DNA from 3 places in the Micromonospora sp. NPDC005299 genome. Region 3 is predicted to be linked to each of the others. Evidence: predicted binding sites of a transcription regulator. Region 3 holds the regulator's gene; each other region holds the start of a gene.

Region 1 (5,796 bases), on a different contig from region 3:
AGCCCGGCCACCGCCGCCGTGCCGGCCAGCAGGCCGACGCCGCGCAGGAACCGTCGGCGCGACTCGTGGTCGCCGCCATCGAGCGGCTCCCACCCGGCCGGAGTGTCGTCCCGTGCGAGCGCGGCGACGGCCGGGGGCGGCGTGGGCGCGGACGGCGTGGGCGCGGACGACGTGGGCGCGGGCGGCCCTGGCTCCGGCGTGACCGACGACGCCCACGGCCTGGCGCCCTCTCCGAGCGGACCGGCGACGAAGGCCCAAAGCGTCAACGCCCCCAGCAGGCCGCCGACCAGGGAGGGCAGCGCGTCGAAGGCGTCCGCGCCGGCCCGGGTCAGCGCGGCGGCGACCCCGAGGGCGGCGAACGCGGCGATGCCGGCCAGGCCGATCCGGAGCCGCCGGGCCGCCAGCACGCCGAACAGCGCCGCGATCGCGGCCAGCAGCACCGCCGTGCCGACCAGGAGAGCGATCTTGTCGTACCGGCCGAAGACCGCGATGGCGAACTGCTTGAGCGGCTCCGGCACCACGTCGACGACCAGCCCGCCGACGGCGATGAGCGGGGCCGAGCGGGGGCCGGTGAGGACGGCCACCGGTTCGGCGACGCCGATCGCGACGGCGGCGGCCGTGACCCCGGCCAGCGCGGCCTGACCGCGCGACATGCTGTTCACGGCGACCAGTGTCGTCGCTCGGAGCGGGCCATCGCCAACCTCGTCAGCGTTCCGTAAGCAGATACGGGTCAGGGCACACCGCCGGGTGGCGGTGTGCCCTGACGTCAGGCCGTACGGCTTGGGATCAGAAGCCCGGGCCGTGCTGGTGGCCGTGCCCGTGGCCGTGGCCGTGACCGGCGTCGGCCGGCTCGGCCTTCTCCGGCTTCTCCACCACCAGGCTCTCGGTGGTGAGCAGCAGGCCGGCGATCGACGCGGCGTTGGTGACCGCGTTGCGGGTCACCTTCACCGGGTCGAGGATGCCGGACTTGACCAGGTCGACGTACTCGCCGGTGGCGGCGTCGAGGCCGTTGCCCCACTCCTTGCCGGCGACCTTCTGCACCACCACGTAGCCGTCGTGGCCGGCGTTCTGCGCGATCCAGCGCAGCGGCTCGACCAGCGCCTTGCGCACGATCGAGACGCCGACCTTCTCCTCACCGGTGAAGCCCAGGTCGTCGTCGAGCACCGGCAGGATCTGGGCCAGGGCGGCGCCGCCACCCGGGACCGTGCCCTCCTCGACCGCGGCCTTGGTCGCGGCGATGGCGTCCTCGATGCGGTGCTTGCGCTCCTTCATCTCGACCTCGGTGGCCGCGCCGACCTTGATCACCGCGATGCCGCCGGAGAGCTTAGCCAGCCGCTCGGCCAGCTTCTCCCGGTCCCACTCGGAGTCCGAGGCCTCGATCTCCTTGCGGATCTGGGCGACCCGGTCGGCGACCTCGGTGGACTGGCCGCCACCGTCGACGACCGTGGTGTTCTCCTTGTCGACCACGACGCGGCGGGCGGTGCCGAGCACCTCCAGGCCGACCTGGTCGAGCTTGTAGCCCAGCTCCGGGGCGACCAGCTCGGCGCCGGTCAGGATCGCCATGTCCTGCAGCATCGCCTTGCGGCGGTCGCCGAAGCCGGGGGCCTTCACGGCGCAGACCTTGATGGTCTTGCGGATCGCGTTGACCACCAGCGTGGACAGGGCCTGGCCCTCGACGTCCTCGGCGATGATGAGCAGCGGCTTGTTGTTCTGGAGGACCTTCTCCAGCAGCGGCAGCAGCTCTTCGATCGCCGAGATCTTCTGCGTGGTGATCAGGATGTACGGGTCCTCCAGGACCGCCTCCTGCCCCTCCACGTCGGTGACGAAGTTCGGCGAGATGAAGCCCTTGTCGAACTGGAGACCCTCGGTCACCTCCAGCTCGGTGGTGAGGGCGGAGCCCTCCTCGACGGTGATGACACCGTCGCGGCCGACCCGCTCCATCGCCTCGGCGATCAGCTCGCCGATGGTGGCGTCCTGCGCGGAGATCGTCGCGACGTGCGCGATCGACTCCTTGTCGGCCACCTCGACGGCCCGGCCGAGCAGCGCCTCGGAGACCTTGGCGGCCGCCGCGTCGATGCCCCGCTTGAGGCCGGCCGGGTTGGTTCCGGCGGTCACGTTGCGCAGGCCCTCGCGGACCATGGCCTGGGCCAGCACGGTCGCGGTGGTGGTCCCGTCGCCGGCGACGTCGTTGGTCTTGGTCGCCACCTCCTTGACCAGCTGCGCGCCGAGGTTCTCGTACGGGTTGGTGAGCTCGATCTCCTTGGCGATGGTCACGCCGTCGTTGGTGATCGTGGGCGCACCAAACTTCTTGTCCAGGACGACGTTGCGCCCGCGCGGGCCGAGAGTGACCTTGACCGCGTCCGCGAGGGCGTTGACACCGTGCTCCAGCAGGTGCCGGGCGTCGTCCGAGAAGCTCAGGATCTTCGCCATCTGTATCCCTTCGAAGCGACGTTGCCCCGGCCCGGCGAGCCGGACCGGGGCAACGACACTGATCGGTTGCTTACTTCTCGATGACCGCGAGGACGTCGCGGGCGGAGAGCACCAGGTACTCCTCGCCGGCGTACTTGACCTCGGTGCCGCCGTACTTCGAGTAGAGGACGGTGTCGCCGACCTTGACGTCGATCGGCACGCGGTTGCCCTTGTCGTCGATCCGGCCCGGGCCGACAGCGAGGACGGTGCCCTCCTGCGGCTTCTCCTTGGCGGTGTCGGGGATCACGATGCCCGAGGCGGTGGTGGTCTCGGCCTCGTTCGCCTGGACCACGATGCGGTCCTCGAGCGGCTTGATCGCAACCTTGGTCGCGGTAGTCACGGGCATACCCTCCTGGGGTACTTGGTGTCGTTGCCGGTCGGCACGCCGACCAGCGTCAATCTGCCACATGCCACCGGGCGGGGCCGTCGTCGCGGGTGCCGGTCCGCCTGGCGCTCAACCCCCGGACACCAGGGCCCGGGCGTTGGCACCCTCAGGGTGAGAGTGCTAATCGCAGGTTATTCCTCGGCTAGCACTCCGTCAAGGAGAGTGCCAACGCGCCGCAGCTCGTGTCGCCCTGATTCGGGCACGCCGGGGTCGATCATGACGTGCATCAGGGGTCCGGGCCGGCCGCCCGGGAGGTGGCCGGGAGAATGCCCGGGTGGACCTGGACCAGTTCGCCGCCCTGCGTACCCCCGAGGGGGCGGCCGCGCTCGACGCGGCGGCGCGGGTGGCCGGCGGCGACCCGCTGACGGCGGCGGCGGCGCTCCGCTCCGCCGGGGTGCCGGCCGGGCTCGCCGCGGCGGCGTTGACCCAGGCGGAGCTGCGCCGGCGCGCGGGCGGCAAGTTCGGCCCGGCGGCGTCCGGCATGTTCCTCACCCGGGCGGGGCTGGAGCAGGCCACGCGGGGGGTCGTGGCGCGGCGCCGGGCGGAACGCCTGCGCGCCGCGGGCGTGGCGACGCTCGCCGACCTGGGTTGCGGCCTGGGGGCGGACGCGCTGGCCGCGGCCCGCGCCGGCATCCGGGTGTACGGGGTGGAGGCGGACCCGGTGACCGCCGCGATGGCCGCCGCGAACGCCGAGGCGGCCGGGCTGGCCGACCTGTTCACCGTGGAGTGTGGGGACGCCACGGCGTTCGACGTGACCCGGGTCGACGGGGTCTTCTGCGACCCGGCCCGCCGGAAGGCCGGCACCGGCCGGCGGATCTTCGACCCGAACGCCTACTCGCCGCCCTGGGACTTCGTCACGGGGCTGGCCGAACGGGTGCCGCGCACGGTGGTGAAGGTGGCCCCGGGGCTGGACCACGCGCTGATCCCGGCGGGCGCCGAGGCGGAGTGGGTGAGCGTGGACGGCGACCTGGTCGAGGCGACCCTCTGGTGCGGCCCACTGGCCGAGGCGCCCCGCCGCGCCACCGTGCTCCGGGAGAAGGAAGGGCCTCTTCTTCACGCCTCCGGAGCAGGGGTTCCCTGTTATCAGCTCACCGGCAGCGGCGACGCCGAGGCGCCGGTGGGCCGACCCCGCCGATTCCTGTACGACCCGGACCCGGCGGTGGTGCGCGCGCACCTGGTCGCCGAACTGGCCGACAACCTCGACGCGACGCTGGCCGACCCGACCATCGCCTACCTGTACGGCGACGAGGCCCGGCCGACCCCGTTCGCCCGCTGCCTGGAGATCACCGACATCCTGCCGTTCTCGCTGAAGCGGCTGCGCGCCCTGCTGCGGGAGCGCCGGATCGGCCGGGTGGAGATCCTCAAGCGCGGCTCGGCGCTGGAGCCGGAGAAACTGCGCCGGGACCTGAAGCTGGCCGGCGACGGGGCGGCCAGCCTGGTGCTGACCCGGGTGGCCGGCGCGCCGACCGTGCTGATCTGCCGTCCGGCGGCCGCCTGAGCCGACCGGTCGGCCGCTTCCCGCCTGGCGGTTTCTGCTCGCCCGCCGGGCGGGGGCCGGGTTAGCTTGTCGCTCATGGCGGGACAGGGCACTCCGGCGACGGCACTGCTGACCAAGCGGAAGATCGCGCACAGCACCCACCCGTACGACGTCTCGCCGGACGCGCCGAATTACGGCGCCCTGGTCGCGGCGGCCCTCGGGGTGCCCCCGGCCCGGGTGTTCAAGTCGCTGGTCACCGAGGTCGACGGCGGGCTGACCGTGGCGGTCGTGCCGGTCACCGGCGAGCTGGACCTCAAGGCCCTCGCCGCCGCGGCCGGCGGGAAGCGGGCGGCCATGGCGGACCGGACGGTGGCCGAGCGCGCGACCGGGTACGTCCGCGGCGGGATCAGCCCGCTCGGTCAGCGCAAGCGGTTGCCCACGATCGTCGACGCCTCCGCGCTGGAGCATCCGACGGTCTACGTCTCGGCGGGGCGCCGCGGCCTGCAACTGCAGCTCACCCCAACCGACCTGGTCGCGCTGACCGGGGCCGTCACCGCGCCGATCGCCACCCGCTGAGGCCGCCCCGGGAAGCGCTCTCCCTGCGGTGACCGAGGGGTGTCAGTTGCGTTGCTGAATTGTTACTGCCGCCAACAAACTTCTGACCTCGGCTCTCTTGCGCGGCTCGGGACGGGAGGAATACGTTGCCGGGCACAACAAAACACCGACAACAACTCCCCCAACCCCCGAAAGGACCCATGCATATGCGCAAGGGCTTCCTCACCTTCGCGGCCGTCGGTCTTCTGGCGACCGGCAGCATGGCCGCCTGCGGTGACAACGGCGGTTCCGACCAGGCCGGCGGCTCGACCGACAAGAAGCCGAAGGTCGGCGTGATCCTCCCCGACAGCAAGTCCTCCGCCCGCTGGGAGGGCGCGGACCGCAAGTTCCTCAAGGCGGCCTTCGACGCGGCCGGCGTCGACTCGGACATCCAGAACGCCCAGAACGACAAGAACGCCTTCCAGACCATCGCCGACCAGATGATCACCAACGGCGTCAACGTGCTGATGATCGTCAACCTGGACTCCGGCACCGGCAAGGCCGTGCTCGACAAGGCCAAGTCGCAGGGCGTGGCCACCATCGACTACGACCGGCTGACCCTGGGCGGCAGCGCCCAGTACTACGTCAGCTTCGACAACGAGGCGGTCGGCAAGCTCCAGGGCGAGGGCCTGAGCAAGTGCCTGACCGACAAGGGCGCCAAGAACCCCTCGATCGCCTACCTCAACGGCTCGCCGACCGACAACAACGCGACCCTGTTCAAGAACGGGTACGACTCGGTGCTCAAGCCGAAGTTCGACGCGAAGGAGTACACCAAGGTCGCCGACGACTCCGTGCCGGCCTGGGACAACGCGCAGGCCGCCACGATCTTCGAGCAGCAGCTCACCAAGGCCGGCGGCAAGATCGACGGGGT
Region 2 (5,796 bases), on a different contig from region 3:
CGGCGGCACGGTCGCCACCGAGGTCAGCCCGTTCGGCGTGGCGCTCGACGTGCGCTACCCGCACGCCACCCCCGACCAGCTCGTGGCCGCCGCCACCGCCGCCCTGCCGGCCTGGCGCGACGCCGGCCCGCAGGCCCGGGTTGGGGTCTGCCTGGAGATCCTCGACCGGCTGCACAAGAACGTCTTCGAGCTGGCCAACGCGGTGCAGTTCACCAGCGGCCAGGCCTTCGTGATGGCCTTCCAGGCCGGCGGGGCGCACGCCCTGGACCGGGCGCTGGAGGCGGTCGCCTACGCGTACGCCGAGATGACCCGCCACCCGGGCACGGCCGGCTGGGAGAAGGCCGCCGGCAAGGGCGACCCGCTGCGGATGAGCAAGACCTTCCACGTGGTGCCCCGCGGCGTGGCGCTGGTCATCGGCTGCAACACCTTCCCGACCTGGAACTCGTACCCGGGGCTGTTCGCCTCGCTGGCCACCGGCAACCCGGTGGTCGTCAAGCCGCACCCGCGCGCGGTGCTGCCGCTCGCCATCACCGTGAAGTACGCCCGCCAGGTGCTCGCCGAGGCCGGCTTCGACCCCAACCTGGTGCAGCTCGCCCCCGAGGCGGCCGGCGAGAAGCTCGCCTCGACCCTGGCCCTGCACCCGGCCGTCAAGATCGTCGACTTCACCGGCTCCACCGAGTACGGCGACTGGCTGGAGACGAACGCCCGGCAGGCCGCCGTCTACACCGAGAAGGCCGGCCTGAACACGGTGGTGATCGACTCCACCGACGACTTCGCCGGGCTCTGCCGCAACCTGGGCTTCACGCTCACCCTGTACAGCGGCCAGATGTGCACCACCTCGCAGAACCTGCTGATCCCCCGGGACGGCATCGAGACCGACCAGGGGCACAAGAGCTTCGACGAGGTGGCCGCCGGCATCGCCGGTGCGGTCGCCAAGCTCACCGCCGACCCGGCCCGGGGCGTCGAGCTGACCGGCGCGATCGTCAACGACGGCGTGCTGGAGCGGCTGGAGGAGGTCACCAAGGTCGGCGAGCCGGTGCTGGAGTCGCGGACCGTCGCGCACCCGTCCTTCCCCGACGCGGTGGTGCGGACGCCCACCGTCGTCAAGCTCGACGCGGCCGACACGGCGACCTACTCCCGCGAGTGGTTCGGCCCGATCTCGTTCGCCATCGCGACCGACTCGACCGAGCACAGCCTGGAGATCCTCCGGTCCACCGTCGGCGAGAAGGGCGCCCTGACCGCCGGCGTCTACTCCATCGACGAGGCGGTGCTGGACGCGGCCGAGGCGGCGGCGATCGACGCCGGGGTGCACCTGTCCTGCAACCTGACCGGCGGGGTGTTCGTCAACCAGTCGGCGGCGTTCTCCGACTTCCACGGCTCGGGGGCGAACCCGGCGGCGAACTCGGCGCTGACCGACGGGGCGTACGTGGCGAACCGGTTCCGCATCGTGCAGAGCCGCCGGCACGTCTGAGGCTGGCCGCGTTCGGGTGCGTCTGTCGTTGCCGGCGCGACAACAGGCGCACCCGGACCCGTCAGGCGGGGCGGCGCATCTGGAGTTCGTGGAGGGTGGGGATCCGGGGGTGCGGGACGCGCGCCCCGGTGTCCACGAAGCCCAACTTCTCGTACGCCCGGCAGGCACGGTCGTTGCCGACCACCACCTCCAGCATCAGCTCCGGCCGGCCGCACGCCCGGGACCAGGCGGCCACCTCGTCCACCAGCGCCCCGAGCAGCCCGCTGCCCCGCCAGGCGGGTGTGACGTAGACGGCGTAGATGACGGTCAGCCCCGGCTCGTCCGGGGCGACCGTGCCGCCGGCGTGGCCGACGAGCCGACCGCCCGGGTCGGCCACGAACTGGGCGTTGTGCTCGCCGTGCGAGACCGCGGCGATCCGGGCCGCGTACTCGGCGTGCGGCCGGGCGGCGGCCTCGGCCACGGTCTCCAGGAACGCCAGCGGGGAGTCGGCCAGCATCTCCAGCCGGAGCGCCCGCATCCGGGCGGCGTCCGCCGCGCGGACCCGGCGGACGGTCGTGGTCGTGGTGGGCGCGCTGGTCATCTCGCATGCATACCGGAAGGGCCGCCACCCGCGCCCGGCCGGGCCCGGACTGCGCCCGGAATATGCCCGATTTGTGGTCGTGCGCGGTCGTCACGCCTCGTGTAGCGTGCGATTTCGGTCACTCGATTCAGCGGTCGTCGCCGATCGCCGAACCGGTGGCTCGCCGGTGCCGGTCCGCCGGTTTCCGGGCTCGTGGAACGCCGCGCAGAGTGAGGAAGTGCACCGTGGCACAGGGCACCGTGAAGTGGTTCAACTCCGAAAAGGGCTACGGCTTCATCGCCGTCGACGGCGGGCAGGACGTCTTCGTCCACTTCTCCGCGATCGAGATGGACGGCTACAAGGCGTTGGACGACGGCCAGCGGGTCGAGTTCGAGATCGCCCAGGGCCAGAAGGGTCCGCAGGCCGAGCGGGTCCGCCTCATCGCCTGATCCTCCGTGGCCGCCGCCCGATCGGCGGTCGCGTCACCCTGACGAGGGGGCTGCGGCGCGGGCCCGCGCCGTGGAAGATCATGAGCCGTTCCAGCCATCGCTGCTGAGGAGGGTTCATGTCCGACCTGCCCCCGTCGGGTTCCGCCGAGCCGGTGCCCCCGGCGTCGCCCGGTGTCCCGGTCGACCCGACCCGGCCCACGCCGCCGGCCCCGGCTCCGGGGCATGCGGTCGATTCCACCGCGCCCGGGTCACCCACCCCGACCGGCCCGGCCCGGCCCGCGACCCCGGCTGACCTGATCCGGCCCGCCGCCCCGGCCGGCGCCGCCGTGCCGTCGCAACCCGGCCCCGCCGACGGGCCTACTTCGCCGACGCAGGGCGGCCCGTCCGGCCCTGCCGCTCCGGCGCAACCCGGCCCGGCCACCGATCCCGCCGCGCCCGCCCAGCCCGCCTCACCGGCCAGCCCCGGCGGGTTCGCCGTTCCGGGGCAGCCGGGGCCCGAGGCGTGGGGCGGCTTCGCCGGCCAGCCCGGAGCCGGCGGCCAGCCCTGGGGCCCGTACCCGGCCGGGCCGCCGCAGGGTTGGGCCTGGCCGGCCGGTGGCGCTCCGCTGCCCCGTGCGGCCCACCCCGGCTATCCGCTGCCCGGCCTGCCGTACGGCTGGCACCCGGGTCTCGACCCGCAGGACCCGCTGGTCACCCCGCCGCACGCGGGCGTGGGCGGCTGGCTCAGCCGGTGTGGGGGCGCGCTGCGGCGCGGCTGGCGGCAGCTCCTGCCGATCATGCTGCTCACCCAGACGGTCCCGGCGGCGGTGATCGCGGTCCTCTCCCTCGCCTTCGCTCCGACCGACCAGCCGGTCACCGGCCCGGACGGCGCCCCGGTGCTGCCCAGCGGCTACTTCGAGCACATTTTCGCCTTCTACGGCGTGGTGCTCCTCGCCGCCCTGATCTTCGGCCCGCTGCAGAGCGCCGGCTGGGCCGCCGGCACCTGGGTGGTCGCCCGTCAGGCGGCCGGTGAGCCGGTCGGGGTCGGGGCGGCGCTCCGCTACGGCCTGCGCCGCGCCCTCGGCCTCTGGGGCTGGACCATCGTGGCCTCGCTGCTGATCACGGTCGGCGCCTGCTTCTGCCTGCTGCCCGGCCTCTACGCCGCCTTCGCGTTCGCCCTTTTCGGCCCGATCTACCTGTTCGAGCGGCAGGAGCCGATCGGCCGCGCCTGGCGGATGTTCCACCAGCGGTTCGGCATGGTGCTGGGCCGGGTGGCGCTGGTCATCTGCGCGCTGATCGCCGCCGCGGTGCTGGACGGGGCGCTCGGGCTGGTCAACCAGCTCGTCTTCGGGGTGGACCCGATGGCCGCACCGGGCACCGCCGCCGGCGCCGTGGCGCTGGCCGTGGTGGGCGCGGTGCTGGCCACCCCGGCCTACCTGGCGCAGCTCGTCGGGCTGGTCGCCGCGTACGCCGAGCAGCGGGCGCAGGAAGGCCCGGTGAACTCGGCCCGGCTGGCCGCGGAACTCGGCTGAGCGGGGGCAGCGTGCTTGCACTCGGCTAGGGAGAGTGCTAAACAAGTCATTGGCACTCGCGTACGGTGAGTGCCAATGGTCGGGGCGGTAGGGCCACGGCCGCGCCGGTGCCGAAATGGTGCCGGAGCGGCACGGGGCCGGTCGTCGCGGGCTGTCCGGCCCGACCGAGGAGACGTCGTCGTCGCCAGGTGGCGACGTCCCAAGGTGCGTACACCAGACGGCCCATCCGGGAACCCTCGGGTGGCCCGTGAGTGTCCAGGAGGACAACGCCGTATGGCCAAGATGATCGCGTTCGACGAAGAGGCGCGCCGCGGCCTCGAGCGGGGCATGAACCAGCTCGCCGACGCCGTGAAGGTGACGCTCGGCCCCAAGGGCCGCAACGTCGTGCTCGAGAAGAAGTGGGGTGCCCCCACCATCACCAACGATGGTGTGAGCATCGCCAAGGAGATCGAGCTCGAGGACCCCTACGAGAAGATCGGCGCCGAGCTGGTCAAGGAGGTCGCGAAGAAGACCGACGACGTGGCCGGTGACGGCACGACGACGGCGACCGTCCTGGCCCAGGCCCTGGTCCGTGAGGGCCTGCGCAACGTGGCCGCCGGCGCCAACCCGATGGCCCTGAAGCGGGGCATCGAGGCCGCCGTGGCCAACGTCTCGGAGGAGCTGCTGAAGCTCGCCAAGGACGTGGAGACCAAGGAGCAGATCGCCTCCACCGCCTCCATCTCCGCCGCTGACCCCAGCGTCGGTGAGATCATCGCCGAGGCGATGGACAAGGTCGGCAAGGAAGGCGTCATCACCGTCGAGGAGAGCAACACCTTCGGCCTCGAGCTCGAGCTCACCGAGGGCATGCGCTTCGACAAGGGCTACATCTCCGCCTACTTCATGACCGACCCGGAGCGTATGGAGGCCGTCTTCGACGACCCGTACCTCCTGATCGTCAACAGCAAGATCTCGTCGGTGAAGGACCTGCTCCCGATCCTCGAGAAGGTCATGCAGTCGGGCAAGCCGCTGCTGATCATCTCCGAGGACATCGAGGGCGAGGCCCTGGCGACCCTGGTGGTCAACAAGGTCCGCGGCACCTTCAAGTCGGTCGCCGTCAAGGCGCCGGGCTTCGGTGACCGCCGCAAGGCCATGCTGGCCGACATCGCCATCCTCACCGGTGGTCAGGTCATCAGCGAGGAGGTCGGCCTCAAGCTCGACGCCGTCAGCCTCGACATGCTGGGCCGCGCCCGCAAGGTCGTGGTGACCAAGGACGAGACCACCATCGTCGACGGTGCCGGCGACGCCGACCAGATCCAGGGCCGGGTCAACCAGATCCGGGCCGAGATCGAGAAGAGCGACTCCGACTACGACCGCGAGAAGCTGCAGGAGCGTCTGGCCAAGCTGGCCGGCGGTGTTGCGGTGATCAAGGTCGGCGCGGCCACCGAGGTCGAGCTGAAGGAGCGCAAGCACCGCATCGAGGACGCCGTTCGCAACGCGAAGGCCGCCGTCGAGGAGGGCATCGTCCCGGGTGGTGGCGTCGCGCTGGTGCAGGCCGGCAAGACCGCCTTCGACAAGCTGGACCTGGCCGGCGACGAGGCGACCGGCGCGCAGATCGTCAAGATCGCGCTGGACGCCCCGCTGCGGCAGATCGCCGTCAACGCCGGCCTCGAGGGTGGCGTCGTCGTCGAGCGCGTCCGCAACCTCGACCCGGGTCACGGCCTCAACGCCGCGACCGGCGAGTACGTGGACCTGCTGGCCGCGGGCATCATCGACCCGGCCAAGGTGACGCGTTCCGCGCTGCAGAACGCCGCCTCGATCGCCGCGCTG
Region 3 (5,796 bases):
CCGCCGGCCGTCGAAGGTGTCGCCGGTCAGATACAGCTCGGCCGCGGCCCGGGGGTGCAGCCGCGGCAGCACGGCCGCCGAGATCACCGCCGGGATCACCCCGATCCGGACCTCGGTGAAGGCGAACCTGGCCTCCTCGGCGCAGACCGCCAGGTCCGCGGCGGCGATCAGGCCCAGCCCGCCGGCCCGCGCCGGCCCGGCCACCTTCGCCAGCACCGGCTTCGGGCACTCCCGGACCGCGATCAGCACGTCGCCCAGCATCCCGGCCGGCACCGACCCGCTGGCGTACGCGGCGGCGGTCTCCTTCAGGTCGGCCCCGGAGCAGAACACCGGGCCGGTGTGGTCCAGCACGATGGCCCGGACCGCGTCGTCGGCGCCCGCCGCGGCCAGCCCGGCCAGCAGCTCGGTCATCAGCGGGGTGGAGAGGGCGTTGCGGTTGTGCGGGCTGTCCAGGGTGAGGGTGGTCACCCCACGGGCCGTGGCGACCCGCACGAGAGCGTCCGGAGAGGTCATGCCGGGCACACTAGTGGCCATGCCCGGCGTCCTTCCAGAAGGCGAACCCGTCCCGCGCGACGGGGCGCTGCCCCCTGCCGCCCGCCGCGCCGTCGGCGCGCGCGGCTTCGGCGTGTACGTGCACGTCCCGTTCTGCGCCAGCCGCTGCGGCTACTGCGACTTCAACACCTACACGGCCGCCGAGCTGGGCGGCGGGGGCAGCCGGGAGACGTACGCCGACACCGTGCTGGCCGAGCTGGCCCTCGCCGGCCGGGTGCTGGGCGACACCCCGCCGCCGCGGGTGGACACCGTCTTCGTCGGCGGCGGCACGCCCACCCTCCTTCCCGCCGACGACCTGGCCCGGATCCTCGACGGCATCGACCGCACCTGGGGGCTGGCCGCCGACGCCGAGGTGACCACCGAGGCCAACCCCGAGACGGTCACCCCGGAGTCGCTCAAGACGCTGCGGGCCGCCGGCTACACGCGGATCTCGCTGGGCATGCAGTCCGCGGCGCCCGGGGTGCTGGCGATCCTCGACCGGCAGCACAGCGCCGGCCGGGCCACCGCCGCCGCGCTGGAGGCGCGGGACGCCGGGTTCGACCACGTGAACCTGGACCTGATCTACGGCACGCCGGGGGAGTCCGCCGAGGACTTCGCCGCCTCGCTGGACCAGGTGGTCGCCGCGGGGGTGGACCACGTCAGCGCGTACGCCCTGATCGTGGAGGACGGCACCCGGCTGGCCGCCCGGATGCGCCGCGGCGAGCTGCCCTACCCCAGCGACGACGTGGCGGCGGACCGCTACCTGGCGGCCGAGGCGGCCCTCGCCGCGGCCGGCTTCTCCTGGTACGAGGTCTCCAACTGGGCCCGCTCCGAGGCGGCCCGGTGCCGGCACAACCTGCTCTACTGGACCGGCGCCGACTGGTGGGGGCTGGGCCCCGGTGCGCACAGCCACGTCGGCGGGGTGCGCTGGTGGAACGTCAAGCACCCGACCGCGTACGCCCAGCGGCTGGCCGCCGGGGAGTCGCCCGGCCTGGCCCGGGAGCTGCTCACGCCGGACGAGGCGCACATGGAGGACGTGATGCTGCGGCTGCGGCTCGCCGACGGCCTGCCCCTGTCCGGGCTCGACGAGGCCGGCCGGGCGGGCGCCGAGCGGGCCCGGGCCGACGGCCTGCTGGACGCCGACGCGTACGCCGCCGGGCGGGCGGTGCTCACCCTGCGCGGCCGGCTGCTCGCCGACGCGGTCGTCCGCGACCTGCTGCCCTGACCGGTGCCGGTCGGCCGAGAGATCGGCCGACCGGCCGGGTCACTTGGTAAAGCTGTAGCTCATCGGGTAGCGGTAGAGCATCCCGTCGTTGGCCTTGACCCCGCCGATGATCCCGAAGATCAGCGGCACGAGCCAGACCAGCATCGGGACGAAGAACAGGATCCCGCAGGTGACCAGGGTGAGCACCCAGCCCAGCAGGCCGGCGATCGCCCAGGTGATCTGGAAGTTCAACGCCGCGACGGCGTGGGCCCGGACGGTCGGCGACTGCTGCCCCCGGGTCATCAGGGAGATGAGCGGGGCGACCCAGCCGAGCAGGCCACCGCCGACGATGACGCCGAGGGCGCCGCCGAAGTGCGCGACCAGGGCCCAGGTCTTCTCATCGTTGTTGGCGTAGCCCGTGGGCGGCCCGTACGCGCCGCCGCCCGGGTAGCCGCCGCCCGGCGGGGGGTAGCCGCCCGGCGGGGGATAGCCGCCCGGGGGTGGGTAGCCGCCCGACGGCGGCTGGCCGCCGGGAGGCGGGGGATAGCCACCGGGCGGGGGATAGCCGCCCCCTGCGGGCGCCCCGGACAGTGGTGCGGTGGGTGGTTCGCCGGCCGACGGCGAGCCGTACGGTGCCGACGGCGGGGTCGGCTCCGGCGGCGGTGCGCCGGAGTCCCCCGCTCCGGGAGGGCGAGGCGGTTCAGTCATGGACGTCACGGTAGGTCCCGGGGGCAAGGGCGCACCAGAGCGAGATCGACCGGGATGTCCGGCTGTTCGGCCCTGGTGGGTCGGATGTGCGGCGGGCCGCACCCGAGGTGCGTCGCTGATCATCGCGTCGGCGGGTCGACCGACGTAGACTGGCACTCGCTACAGTCGAGTGCCAGACGCCCGGCGGACGCCGCGCGCCGGGGCGGACGAGGTGCGTCAGGAGGTGGGGGAGATGGGTCTCGACGACCGCAAGCTCGCCGTGCTGCGCGCGATCGTCGAGGACTACGTCGCCACGCAGGAGCCGGTCGGCAGCAAGGCCCTGGTCGAGCGCCACCAGCTCGGCGTCTCCCCGGCGACCGTCCGCAACGACATGGCGGTGCTGGAGGAGGAGGGCTACATCCGGCAGCCGCACACCAGCGCCGGCCGGGTGCCCACCGACCGCGGCTACCGGCTCTTCGTCGACCGGCTCTCCCGGGTCAAGCCGCTCAGCCCGGCCGAGCGCCGGGCGATCGAGCGCTTCCTGGTCGGCGCGGTCGACCTGGACGACGTGGTGCACCGCACCGTCCGGCTGCTGGCCCAGCTCACCCGGCAGGTCGCCGTGGTGCAGTACCCGAGCCTGGCCCGCTCCAAGGTGCGCCACCTGGAGCTGGTGCCGATCTCCACCACCCGGCTGATGGTCGTCATGATCGCCGACACCGGCCGGGTCGAGCAGCGGCTGGTCGAGCTGCCCGGGCCGGTCGCCGCCGACGAGGTGACCGACCTGCGCCGGCTGGTCAACGAGAAGCTGGTCGGCAGTCGGCTCTCCGACACCCCGCCGCTGGTGCAGGCCCTGGTCGACGAGTCCACCCCGCAGCTGCGCCCGGCCATGGCCACGCTCTCCAGCGTGCTGCTGGAGACCCTGGTCGAACGGCACGAGGAGCGCCTCGCGCTGGCCGGCACGGCCAACCTGACCCGGGGCGGCCTGCTCGACTTCCAGGGTTCGCTGCGACCGATCCTCGAGGCGCTCGAGGAGGAGGTCGTGCTGCTCAAGCTGATCGGGGAGGCCGAGCCGAGCACCACCCGGGTGCTCATCGGCGACGAGAACGAGATCGACAACCTGCGCGCCGCCTCGGTGGTCAGCACCGGGTACGGCCCAGGCAGCACGATCGTGGGCGGTCTCGGCGTGCTCGGCCCGACCCGGATGGACTACCCCGGCACCATCGCCACGGTGAGGGCCGTGGCACGCTACGTGGGCGAACTGCTGGCCCAGAACTGACCAGTCAGGGCCGACGGCCGGCTCCGGCCGACGACCGGCGCAACGCGAGACGAACATGAGGACATCGAACGCAGTGGCCAGGGACTACTACGGCATTCTCGGCGTGAGCCGGGACGCCTCCGACGACGAGATCAAGCGCGCCTACCGCAAGCTGGCGCGGCAGTTCCACCCGGACGTCAATCCGGACCCGGAGGCACAGGAGAAGTTCAAGGACATCAACGCCGCGTACGAGGTCCTCTCGGACGATCGGAAACGGCAGATCGTCGACCTCGGCGGTGACCCGCTCGCCCCGGGCGGCGGGGGCGCGGGTCCGGGTGGTCCGGGCGGCGCCGGCCCGTTCGTCGGCTTCCAGGACATCATGGACGCCTTCTTCGGCGGCGCCGCGGGCGGCAGCCGGGGCCCGCGGCCGCGTACCCGGCCGGGCGCCGACGCAATCCTGCGGCTGGAGCTGGACCTGAACGAGACGGCGTTCGGCGTCGAGGCGCCGATCACCGTCGACACCGCCGTGCTCTGCACCACCTGCTCCGGTGCGGGCACCGCGGCCGGCACCCACCTGGCCACCTGCGAGGCGTGCGGCGGCCGGGGCGAGGTGCAGTCGGTGCAGCGGACCTTCCTCGGCCAGGTGGTCTCCGCCCGGCCGTGCACGGTCTGCCAGGGCTACGGCACCACCATCCCGCACCCCTGCCCGACCTGCGCGGGCGACGGCCGGGTGCGCACCCGGCGTTCGCTCACCGTCAAGATCCCGGCGGGCGTCGAGGACGGCATGCGGATCCGGCTGGCCCAGCAGGGCGAGGTCGGTCCGGGCGGTGGCACCGCCGGCGACCTCTACGTGGAGATCCACGAGCGGCCGCACGACGTCTACTCCCGCAAGGGCGACGACCTGCACTGCCGGGTCACCGTGCCGATGACGGCCGCCGCGCTCGGCACCCGGCTGACCATCAAGACCCTCGACAGCGAGGAGACGCTCGACGTCAAGCCGGGCACCCAGCCGGGCAGCACGCTGCGGCTGCGCGCCCGGGGCGTGCCGCACCTGCGCGGCACCGGCCGGGGCGACCTCTACGTCCACCTCGACGTGCGTACCCCGACCAAGCTCGACGCCGACCAGGAGCGGATGCTCCGCGACTTCGCCAAGACCCGCGGCGAGGAGGTCGCCGAGCTGACCAAGCAGGGCGGCTTCTTCTCCCGGATGCGCGACGCCTTCAACGGGCACGCCTGAGGTGTCGGCGCCGCTGTTCCTGGTCGAGGCGCTGCCCACCGGTGACACGCTGACGCTGGACGGCCCGGAGGGGCACCACGCGGCCACCGTGCAGCGGCTGCGCGTCGGCGAGGAACTGCTGCTCGCCGACGGGCGGGGCGGCACGGCCGACGCGGTGGTCACCGCCGTCGGCCGGGGCACCCTCGACCTCCGGGTCACCTCCCGGGGGTACGCCGACGCGTCCGTCCCCCGGCTGGTCGTGGTGCAGGGCATCGCCAAGGGTGACCGGGGCGAGCTGGCCGCGCAGGCGATGACCGAGGTCGGCGTGGACGAGATCGTTCCCTGGGCGGCGTCCCGCTCGGTGACCCAGTGGCGCGGGAACCGGGGCGTACGCGCCCGGGAGAAGTGGGCGGCCACCGCCCGGGAGGCGGCGAAGCAGGCCCGCCGCCCGTGGCTGCCGGTGGTGGCCGGCACGCCCGACGAGTCCACCACCACGGTGGCCCGGCGGATCGCCGGCGCGGCCGCCGCGTTCGTCCTGCACGAGGAGGCCGACGAGCGGCTGACCACCGCCGACCTGCCCGACACCGGCGAGATCGTCCTGGTGGTCGGCCCCGAGGGCGGCATCGCCCCCACCGAGCTGACCGCCTTCACCGAGGCCGGCGCCCGCCCGGTCCGCCTGGGCCCGACCGTCCTTCGCACGTCGACGGCCGGCGTGGCAGCCCTGACCGTCCTGTCCACCCGCCTCCACCGCTGGTGATTCGCGGCTCGGTGGGTGGGGGGCGTCAGGTGCGCAGGTAGGAGGCGCCGTTGAGGTCGACGATGGTGCCGGAGGCCCACTCGGCCTCGGGGCTGGCCAGCCAGTGCACCGCCGCCGCGATCTCCTCGGGGCGGGCCACCCGGTTG

The links. The regulator HrcA, encoded in region 3, represses chaperone genes, less so after heat shock. The targets are predictions, from matches to a motif close to GGTTNGCACNCTCNNNNNGAGNGTGCNAACC.
Region 1: the regulator HrcA is predicted to act here: its motif matches at 2,950-2,980, upstream of groES (co-chaperone GroES).
Region 2: the regulator HrcA is predicted to act here: its motif matches at 4,038-4,068, upstream of groL (chaperonin GroEL).

Annotation. Positions count from the first base shown of each region.
Region 1 is NZ_JBIAKG010000001.1:495,044-500,839, forward strand. Features, by position in the region: gene ACFYPD_RS02345 (molybdopterin-dependent oxidoreductase) at 1-662, opposite strand, end outside; gene groL (chaperonin GroEL) at 787-2,430, opposite strand; gene groES (co-chaperone GroES) at 2,501-2,815, opposite strand; gene ACFYPD_RS02360 (methyltransferase domain-containing protein) at 3,129-4,352, shown strand; gene ybaK (Cys-tRNA(Pro) deacylase) at 4,428-4,907, shown strand; gene ACFYPD_RS02370 (sugar ABC transporter substrate-binding protein) at 5,093-5,796, shown strand, end outside.
Region 2 is NZ_JBIAKG010000001.1:837,824-843,619, reverse strand. Features, by position in the region: gene paaN (phenylacetic acid degradation protein PaaN) at 1-1,471, shown strand, start outside; gene ACFYPD_RS04095 (GNAT family N-acetyltransferase) at 1,533-2,051, opposite strand; gene ACFYPD_RS04090 (cold-shock protein) at 2,276-2,479, shown strand; gene ACFYPD_RS04085 (hypothetical protein) at 2,596-3,990, shown strand; gene groL (chaperonin GroEL) at 4,264-5,796, shown strand, end outside.
Region 3 is NZ_JBIAKG010000008.1:68,351-74,146, forward strand. Features, by position in the region: gene ACFYPD_RS22470 (enoyl-CoA hydratase-related protein) at 1-513, opposite strand, end outside; gene hemW (radical SAM family heme chaperone HemW) at 533-1,756, shown strand; gene ACFYPD_RS22480 (DUF4870 domain-containing protein) at 1,796-2,443, opposite strand; gene hrcA (heat-inducible transcriptional repressor HrcA) at 2,676-3,698, shown strand; gene dnaJ (molecular chaperone DnaJ) at 3,772-4,914, shown strand; gene ACFYPD_RS22495 (16S rRNA (uracil(1498)-N(3))-methyltransferase) at 4,916-5,650, shown strand; gene ACFYPD_RS22500 (SDR family NAD(P)-dependent oxidoreductase) at 5,676-5,796, opposite strand, start outside.